Regions from separate parts of the Streptomyces sp. NPDC006208 genome, predicted to be linked through region 1. Evidence: riboswitches for the same ligand, from Rfam matches in the RefSeq annotation. Region 1 holds a riboswitch; the other holds the start of a gene.
The links. A riboswitch is a leader RNA that binds a small molecule or an ion and turns the genes downstream of it on or off. The one in region 1 is predicted to bind thiamine pyrophosphate.
Positions count from the first base shown of each region.

Region 2: linked by a shared signal. The riboswitch ahead of thiO (glycine oxidase ThiO) and the one ahead of thiC (phosphomethylpyrimidine synthase ThiC) in region 1 are both predicted to bind thiamine pyrophosphate.

Region 1 is NZ_JBEXSW010000006.1:179,121-183,325, forward strand. It holds gene thiC (phosphomethylpyrimidine synthase ThiC) at 1-1,499, opposite strand, end outside; TPP riboswitch at 1,492-1,605, opposite strand; gene ABZ208_RS06705 (YibE/F family protein) at 1,676-3,025, shown strand; gene ABZ208_RS06710 (SsgA family sporulation/cell division regulator) at 3,051-3,485, opposite strand; gene ABZ208_RS06715 (IclR family transcriptional regulator C-terminal domain-containing protein) at 3,616-4,205, opposite strand, start outside.
Region 2 is NZ_JBEXSW010000009.1:115,686-119,890, forward strand. It holds gene ABZ208_RS09545 (FAD-dependent oxidoreductase) at 44-1,219, opposite strand; TPP riboswitch at 1,532-1,644, shown strand; gene thiO (glycine oxidase ThiO) at 1,642-2,799, shown strand; gene thiS (sulfur carrier protein ThiS) at 2,796-3,011, shown strand; gene ABZ208_RS09560 (thiazole synthase) at 3,016-3,810, shown strand; gene pknB (Stk1 family PASTA domain-containing Ser/Thr kinase) at 3,950-4,205, shown strand, end outside.

The sequences.
Region 1 (4,205 bases):
GAGAGCGCGTCGTCCCATTCCTGGGCCCCCGGGTGCCCCTTGGCGAGGTCCGCCGCATGCGCGGCGATCTTGTACGTGATGACACCGGTCTTGACGTCGTCACGGTTGGGCAGCCCGAGGTGCTCCTTCGGCGTGACGTAGCAGAGCATCGCAGTGCCCCACCAGGCGATCATCGCCGCGCCGATTCCGGAGGTGATGTGGTCGTAGGCGGGCGCCACATCGGTGGTCAGCGGCCCCAGGGTGTAGAAGGGGGCCTCTTCGCAGATCTCCTGCTGAAGGTCGATGTTCTCCTTGATCTTGTGCATGGGGACATGCCCCGGGCCCTCGATCATCGTCTGGACGTTGTGGCGCTTGGCGATCGAGTTCAGCTCACCGAGCGTCCTCAACTCCGCAAACTGCGCCTCGTCGTTGGCGTCGGCGATCGAGCCGGGACGCAGCCCGTCCCCGAGGGAGTAGGTGACGTCGTACGAGGCGAGGATCTCGCAGAGCTCCTCGAAGTTCTCGTACAGGAACGACTCCTTGTGGTGCGCCAGGCACCAGGCCGCCATGATCGAGCCGCCGCGCGAGACGATGCCGGTCTTGCGGCGCGCGGTCAGTGGCACGTAGCGCAGCAGCACGCCCGCGTGGACCGTCATGTAGTCGACGCCTTGTTCGGCCTGCTCGATGACGGTGTCCTTGTAGATCTCCCAGGTCAGCTCCTCGGCCCTGCCGTCGACCTTTTCGAGGGCCTGGTAGAGCGGCACCGTGCCGATCGGGACAGGGGAGTTGCGCAGCACCCACTCCCGCGTGGTGTGGATGTTGCGCCCCGTGGACAGGTCCATCACCGTGTCCGCGCCCCAGCGCGTCGCCCAGGTCATCTTCTCCACCTCCTCCTCGATGGAGGAGGTGACCGCGGAGTTTCCGATGTTGGCGTTGACCTTCACCAGGAACCGCTTACCGATGATCATCGGCTCGATCTCGGGATGGTTCACATTCGCCGGAAGTACGGCCCGGCCGGCGGCGATCTCCTCGCGCACCACCTCGGGCGACACGTTCTCGCGGATGGCGACGTACTCCATCTCGGGTGTGATCTCGCCCCGGCGCGCGTACGCGAGTTGGGTGACCGCCTGCCCGTTGCGGCCCCGGCGCGGCTGCCGCGGGCGGCCCGGGAAGACCGCGTCGAGATTGCGCAGTCCCCCGCGCGGTGAAGTGTGCTTGAGCCCGTCGTCCTCAGGGCGCACAGGGCGGCCCGCGTACTCCTCGGTGTCACCGCGGCCGACGATCCAGTTCTCGCGCAGCGGGGCAAGTCCACGACGGACGTCGGTCGCCACCGCCGGATCCGTGTACGGGCCGGACGTGTCGTACAGCGTCACGTCGCTGCCGTTGGTGAGGTGCACCTTGCGCACCGGCACCCGGAGGTCGGGGCGCGAGCCCTCGACGTATCCCTTGTGCCAGCCGATGGACTTCCCTGCCTCGTCGTTCTGCATCGAGGCAGGCGTGCGTGCGTCCGACATGGTCATGAGACCTACTCCCTACGCCGGCATTACCCGGTAACAGGTTCGGCGGTCGGCGCAGCGTCGTCAGCGCCCTCTCAGCCCGGTGCTCCGAGCTCCCGCGTGTTCAAAGGTGCCACCACGCTAGCGTCATATCCGGCGTGCTGAACAGTGGGCCCGTCGCTTCTTGCGATGATCGGTCGGTGACCTCATCGCCGCAGGCCCCAGAACCGCACGGCCACCCGACCGGCCATACGCACAGCCACGGGCCCGCAGCGCCCGTCTCCAGACACCTTCGCAAGGTCATCGCAGCCGTATTGATCCCCTTCGCCACGGCCGTGGTCGTCGGTCTCGCCGTGCTGTGGCCCGGCGGGGTACCCGGCCATGAGCGCAGCGGGGTCGGCTTCGACCGGCAGACGGAGCAGGGCAAGGTGGTCAAGGTCGAGAAGGTGGACTGCGCGGACGTCAACGTCGGGCAGGTCCCGCCGACCGGCGACACGTCGACCCCCGAGGGGCGCGAGGCCGGCAACGCCCAGCAGGGCAGCTGCGGGAAGGCCACGATCGAGGTCACGAGCGGCAAGGACAAGGGCCGGACCTTCACCGAGATCGTCCCGCCGGACGCGCCGCGCCAACTGCGCGCGGGGCAGGGGGTGGTGGTGGCATACGCACCCGATGCGCCCCGGGATCTCCAGTACTCGGTGACGGACGTCGACCGTACGGTGCCGATGGTCGTACTCGCCGGAATCTTTGCGCTCGCCGTCGTCCTGGTGGGACGAATGCGTGGCGTCATGGCCCTGATCGCGCTGACCGTCTCGTTCGCCGTGCTGACCATGTTCATCCTGCCCGCGATTCTCCAGGGATCGAATCCGCTGGTCGTCGCGGTCGTCGGGGCCAGCGCGATCATGCTGTGCGCGCTCTACATGTGCCATGGGCTGAGTGCGCGCACCTCGGTCGCGGTGCTCGGCACATTGATCTCCCTGCTGCTGATCGGGCTGCTGGGCTCTGTGTTCATCGACTGGGCGAGTCTGAGCGGCAACACCGACGACTACACCGGACTGATCCACGGCCTGTATCCGGACATCGACATGAGCGGTCTGCTGCTGGCCGGCATCATCATCGGCTCGCTCGGTGTGCTCGACGATGTGACGGTCACCCAGACGTCCTCGGTCTGGGAACTCCACCAGGCCGACCCGGCGATGGGCCCGCGTGCCCTCTACCGGGCGGGCATCCGCATCGGCCGCGACCACATCGCGTCCGTCGTCAACACTCTCGTACTCGCCTATGCGGGCGCGGCGTTGCCCCTGCTCCTGCTCTTCTCCATCGCACAGTCCAGCGTGGGCACCGTGGCGAACAGCGAACTGGTGGCGGAGGAGATCGTGCGGACTCTGGTGGGGTCGATCGGGCTGGTCGCCTCCGTACCGCTGACCACGGGCCTTGCGGCACTGGTCGTCTCCGCCGACAGGACTGCGGCTGCTGCGGGCGTGTCCGGATCGCCCGCGGCGCAGGGCGGATCGCCGGGCCGCGGCGGCCGGGGCCGCCGGCGCAAGAAGTAGCCGGCCGGGAGACGAGGCGGCAAGGTCAGCCGGCGTTCTCCTCGGCGAGGATGCGCCCGAGCGCTGCCACGAGGCTCTCGTCGAAGTCGCTGAGCGCGCGCTCCTGGCCGAGGGGAACCAGCTTGTCCGTGCGGTCCAGGAAGGCGACGAGGGGTGCCACCCCGGCCCGGAAGAGCGCGGAGTCGTTCCCGACGCGCAGCCGGATCCTGACGTCCGAGAGTCCCTCGGGCTGTGTGGGCGCGATGTGCACATCGCCGTCCCCACTGGGCGCGTTGATCCCGTCCAGCAGCAACTCGCGGCCGAACGCCCAGGTCACGGGCGCATCGCCGGGCAGGTGAAACGTCATCCGCACCGCATAGGGGTCCCCCGTCTCGTACTTGAGCTCCACCGGGATCCGGAAGGAGAGCTCCTCGGAGACGAGGAAACTCATCAGGACCTCGGCCTGGACCGACTCGCGCATCACATACCTCGCAGGTGACGAAGCTGAATGAACCGTGCTTATGGAGCAAGAAAACGGCCAGGAACGATCCCCGTAGGCCCTCTTGACGTAATCGTGGTGGAAGGGCTAACAGATCACAAGGAGTGATATTTCAGATACTGATAGAGAAGGCGAGTGACCCCAGGAGCCCAGCGATACCACTGCGCAACTGTTCCACGGCAGGGAGTAGCCGCGCTGCCTGGTGGAGGGGGAGTGAAATGGCCATCGTGGCCGCGGCGGAGCCGGCTGTGATGGGAATCGCGGCACAGACCGTGCCGAGCGCATATTCCTGACGCTCCACCACCACTTCCGTCCGCCCGACGGAGGAGAGCCGTTCCAGCAGCGCGCACCGGTTGCGCACGGAGTACGGGGTCACCGGCTGCACGGGATGGCGGTCCAGATGATCCCGGCGGGTACGGTCGTCGAGCTGGCTGAGCAGACACTGCCCGAGCGCATGCGCATGACCGGTCTCGCGGAAATCCGCCCACTCCGTCACCGCGGGGGCCTGGGGGGTGTCGGCAACTGCGACGAGTTCGATCTCACCCTCGCGGTAGACCGCGAAGTAGACCGGGACCCCGATCGCATCACGCCAGTGCGCCAGCGAGTCCTCAAGGGTGCTGCGACGATTCTGCACCGCGCCGCCGACGGCCAGCCGGTCGACGGCCGTACCGAGGGCGAACACGCCCTTCTCCCGGCGCAGAT
Region 2 (4,205 bases), on a different contig from region 1:
AGGACAAGCCTGCCATCCGGGACTGACAGTCGGTAGCCGGAAGCTATCCGACAGCCGCCTTCAGAGGGACGGACGGGTCCGCGGCCCGCCCCGCGTCGAGGCGCGCGCCGGACTGGATGAGCTTGCGGCCCTGCGCCAGGTCGCGGGCCCTGCCGACGGCCAGCAGGGCGACCAGCGCGCCGTCGCGCAGCCACAGCACCGACCAGGTGTCCTGGGCCCGGTCGCCACGCCACAGCAAGGCGTCGGCCGCGGCGTGATGACCGGCGTACTGCACGAAGCGCCCGAACTGCTCGGACCAGAAGTACGGCACCGGGTCGTAGACCTCCGGCTCCGCGCCGCGGGCGTCGGCCATGACATTGGCGGCGACGGTACGCGGACCCTGGAGCGCGTTGTCCCAGTGGTGCACCAGCAGCCGTTCGCCGTAGCGCCCCGAGGGGAAGGAGGCGCAGTCCCCGACGGCGTACACGTCGGGCACGGAAGTGCGCAGATACCGGTCGGCCTCGACTGCGCCGTCCGCGCCGAGAGTGATTCCCGAACCAGCGAGGATGCCGGTGGCGGGCCGGGCGCCGACGCCGACGACGACCGCACCGGCCGGGATGCGGCGCCCGTCGGCCAGGGCGACGCTGCCCTCCTCGATCGCGGCCACGCGAGCGCCGGTGACCAGGTCGACGCCGTAATCGGCGTACCACTCGGCCATCGGGGCGGCCACCTGCGCGGGAAGCGCACCGGCCAGCGGCCGGTCGGCGGCCTCGAGAACGGTGACCGCGCAGCCTGCCTCGCGGGCGGCCGTCGCGAACTCGGCACCGATCCAGCCCGCGCCCACGACCACGATCCGGTGCTGCTCCGCCAGGACCGGGCGCAGCCGCGCCGCGTCGTCGAGGGTGCGCAGCAGATGCACCCCGGGCACCCCCTCGGTGCCGGGGAGGGTGATGGGCTCCGCGCCCGTCGCCAGCACCAGGACGTCGTACGGAACGGGCCCGGCGGCCGTGTCCAGTTCATGTGCCGCGGGGCGCACGCCGGTCACCTCCACACCCAGCCTCAGCTCGACCTCGAGCGCCTCGAAGTCGACGTCGAAGGCCGAGCCCTCGGCCTTGCCGAGCAGGACCGCCTTGGAGAGCGGGGGCCTGTCGTACGGCTGATGGGGTTCGGCACCGATGAGGGTGACGGGGCCGGTGAAGCCCGCCTCGCGCAGGGCCACCGCGGTCTGCACGCCGGCCATGCCCGCGCCGACGACCACCACTCGCCGTACGCCCTGTGCTGTCTGCTGCTCGCTCACCCGACAACCTTACGTACCTGACGGTTCGTCAGGAGGGTTCTTGCTCCAGGACCTGCTGGACGGCGCTCCTCACGCCGCCCTTCCGGGCCGGCCCGGATCAGGCCCTCTTCCTCGTGGTAGGTGACCCTGGTCCGGGTTCGGGGCACGGCCCGAGGACCGGTCCGCCACGGGTGCCGGCAGGAGTCCGCGGAGCGGCCTTGCCGGGCCTTCGGCTCCCTTACTTCGCTTCGGGGCGTGGGGCTATGGTGGCCACCGTAAAGCACTCGCGGGAGCCCGGACGGACCGGGCTGAGAGGGAGGCTGGCCGGCCTCCGACCGTACGAACCTGATCCGGGTCATGCCGGCGAAGGGAGGGGCTGGACGCCCATGTCTCGTTCACCAGACGTCCTTGTCATCGGGGGCGGAATCATCGGTCTGGTCACGGCCTGGCGGGCGGCGCAGCGCGGACTGCGTGTGACCGTCGCCGATCCGCAGCCCGGCCGCGGCGCCGCGCAGGTCGCGGCCGGCATGCTCGCCGCCGTCACCGAACTCCACTACGGCGAGCAGACCCTGCTCGCCCTCAACCTCGAATCCGCGCGCCGCTACCCCGCGTTCGTCGCCGAACTCGAGGACGCCGCCGGCGAGCGGGTCGGCTACCGCGCCTGCGGCACACTCGCCGTCGCCCTCGACTCCGACGACCGCGCGCATCTGCGCGAACTGCACGCCCTGCAGCGCCGGTCGGGCCTCGATTCGCAGTGGCTGACGGGCCGCGAGTGCCGGCGCCTCGAGCCGATGCTCGCACCCGGTGTGCGCGGCGGCCTTCGGGTGGACGGCGACCACCAGGTCGATCCGCGGCGGCTGGCGGCGGCTCTGCTCAAGGCCTGTGAGCGGGCCGGCGTCGAACTGCGCCGTACGTGGGCCGAGCGCCTCGTCGTGGTCGGCGACCGGGCGGTGGGCGCGATGCTCGCTGACGGGTCGGAGCTCGGCGCGGACCAGGTGGTGCTGGCGGGCGGCAGCATGAGCGGCCGGCTGGCGGGTGTACCGGACGATGTGCTGCCCCCGGTGCGCCCGGTGAAGGGCCAGGTGCTGCGGCTGACCGTGCCGCGCGCGTACGCGCCGTTCCTGTCGCGCACCGTGCGGGCGGTGGTGCGCGGCAGCCACGTCTATCTCGTGCCGCGCGAGAACGGCGAGCTGGTCGTCGGCGCGACCAGCGAGGAGCTCGGCTGGGACACGACCGTCACCGCGGGCGGGGTGTACGAGCTCCTGCGCGACGCCCACGAGCTCGTGCCCGGGATCACCGAGCTGCCGCTCACCGAGACGCTCGCCGGGCTGCGGCCGGGGTCCCCCGACAACGCCCCGCTGCTCGGCCCGACCGCTCTGCCCGGTCTGCTGCTGGCCACCGGCCACCACCGCAACGGGGTGCTGCTCACGCCGGTCACCGGCGATGCGCTGTCCGCCGCGCTGACGGACGGCGAACTGCCTTACGAGGCCCGCCCCTTCACGCCCCGCCGCTTCTCCCCCGTCCCCCAGGAGCAGCCCGCATGAACGTCTCCGTACTGAACGTGTCCGTCAACGGCGAGGCCCGCGAGTGCGCCGCGGGCACCACTCTGGACGCGCTCGTCGCCGCGCTCACGGCCGCGCCGTCCGGGGTCGCCGCCGCCGTCAACGAGACGGTCGTGCCGCGCAGCCGGTGGGCGGGCACCCGGCTCGGCGACGGAGACCGCGTCGAGGTCCTCACCGCCGTGCAGGGGGGCTGACGCCATGGCCGACGACCGTCTCACCATCGGCGGGACCACCTTCACCTCCCGCCTGATCATGGGCACGGGCGGAGCGCCCAGCCTCGATGTGCTCGAACGTTCCCTGGTCGCGAGCGGCACCGAACTGACCACCGTGGCCATGCGCCGTCTCGACCCGACCGTCCAGGGCTCGGTGCTGTCCGTCCTGACCCGGCTGGGCATCCAGGTGCTGCCGAACACGGCGGGCTGTTTCACGGCCGGCGAGGCGGTGCTCACGGCCCGCCTCGCCCGCGAGGCCCTCGGCACCGACTGGATCAAGCTCGAGGTCGTCGCGGACGAGCGCACGCTGCTGCCCGACCCGGTCGAGCTGCTGGACGCGGCGGAGGTCCTGGTCGACGACGGGTTCACGGTGCTGCCGTACACGAACGACGATCCGGTGCTCGCGCGGAAGCTGGAGGACGTGGGCTGTGCGGCGGTCATGCCGCTGGGCTCACCGATCGGGTCCGGCCTCGGCATCCGCAATCCGCACAACTTCGAGCTGATCGTCGAGCAGGCGCGGGTACCGGTGGTGCTGGACGCGGGCGCGGGCACCGCTTCGGACGCGGCGCTGGCGATGGAGCTGGGATGCGCGGCGGTGATGCTGGCGTCGGCGGTCACCCGGGCGCAGGAACCGGTGCTGATGGCGGAGGCGATGCGGCACGCCGTGGAGGCCGGGCGCCTGGCGTACCGGGCCGGCCGGATCCCGCGGCGCCACTTCGCCGAGGCGTCCTCGCCCCACGAGGGGCGTGCGGCGCTGGATCCGGAGCGGCCCGCGTTCTGAGGCGGGACGGCTCCGCTCCCGGGCGCGCCCGGGAGCGGGGCCCCGGACCGCTGCACGCTGTCACAGCTCGGCTTCAGTACCGCTGCGGTCCTGCCAGACCCGTAAACCGCTGTCCGTCACGGATCGTAGACTCGACGGCGTGGATACGACCCTTCAGGACCCCCTCGTCGGGCAGGTGCTCGACGGCCGCTACCGAGTCGATGAGCGCATCGCCGTCGGCGGCATGGCCACGGTCTACCGGGCCGTCGACACCCGTCTCGACCGGGTGCTCGCCCTCAAGGTGATGCACCCCGACCTCGCCACCGACGCCTCCTTCGTGGAGCGCTTCATCCGAGAGGCCAAGTCGGTGGCGCGGCTGGCCCACCCCAATGTGGTGGCGGTCTTCGACCAGGGAG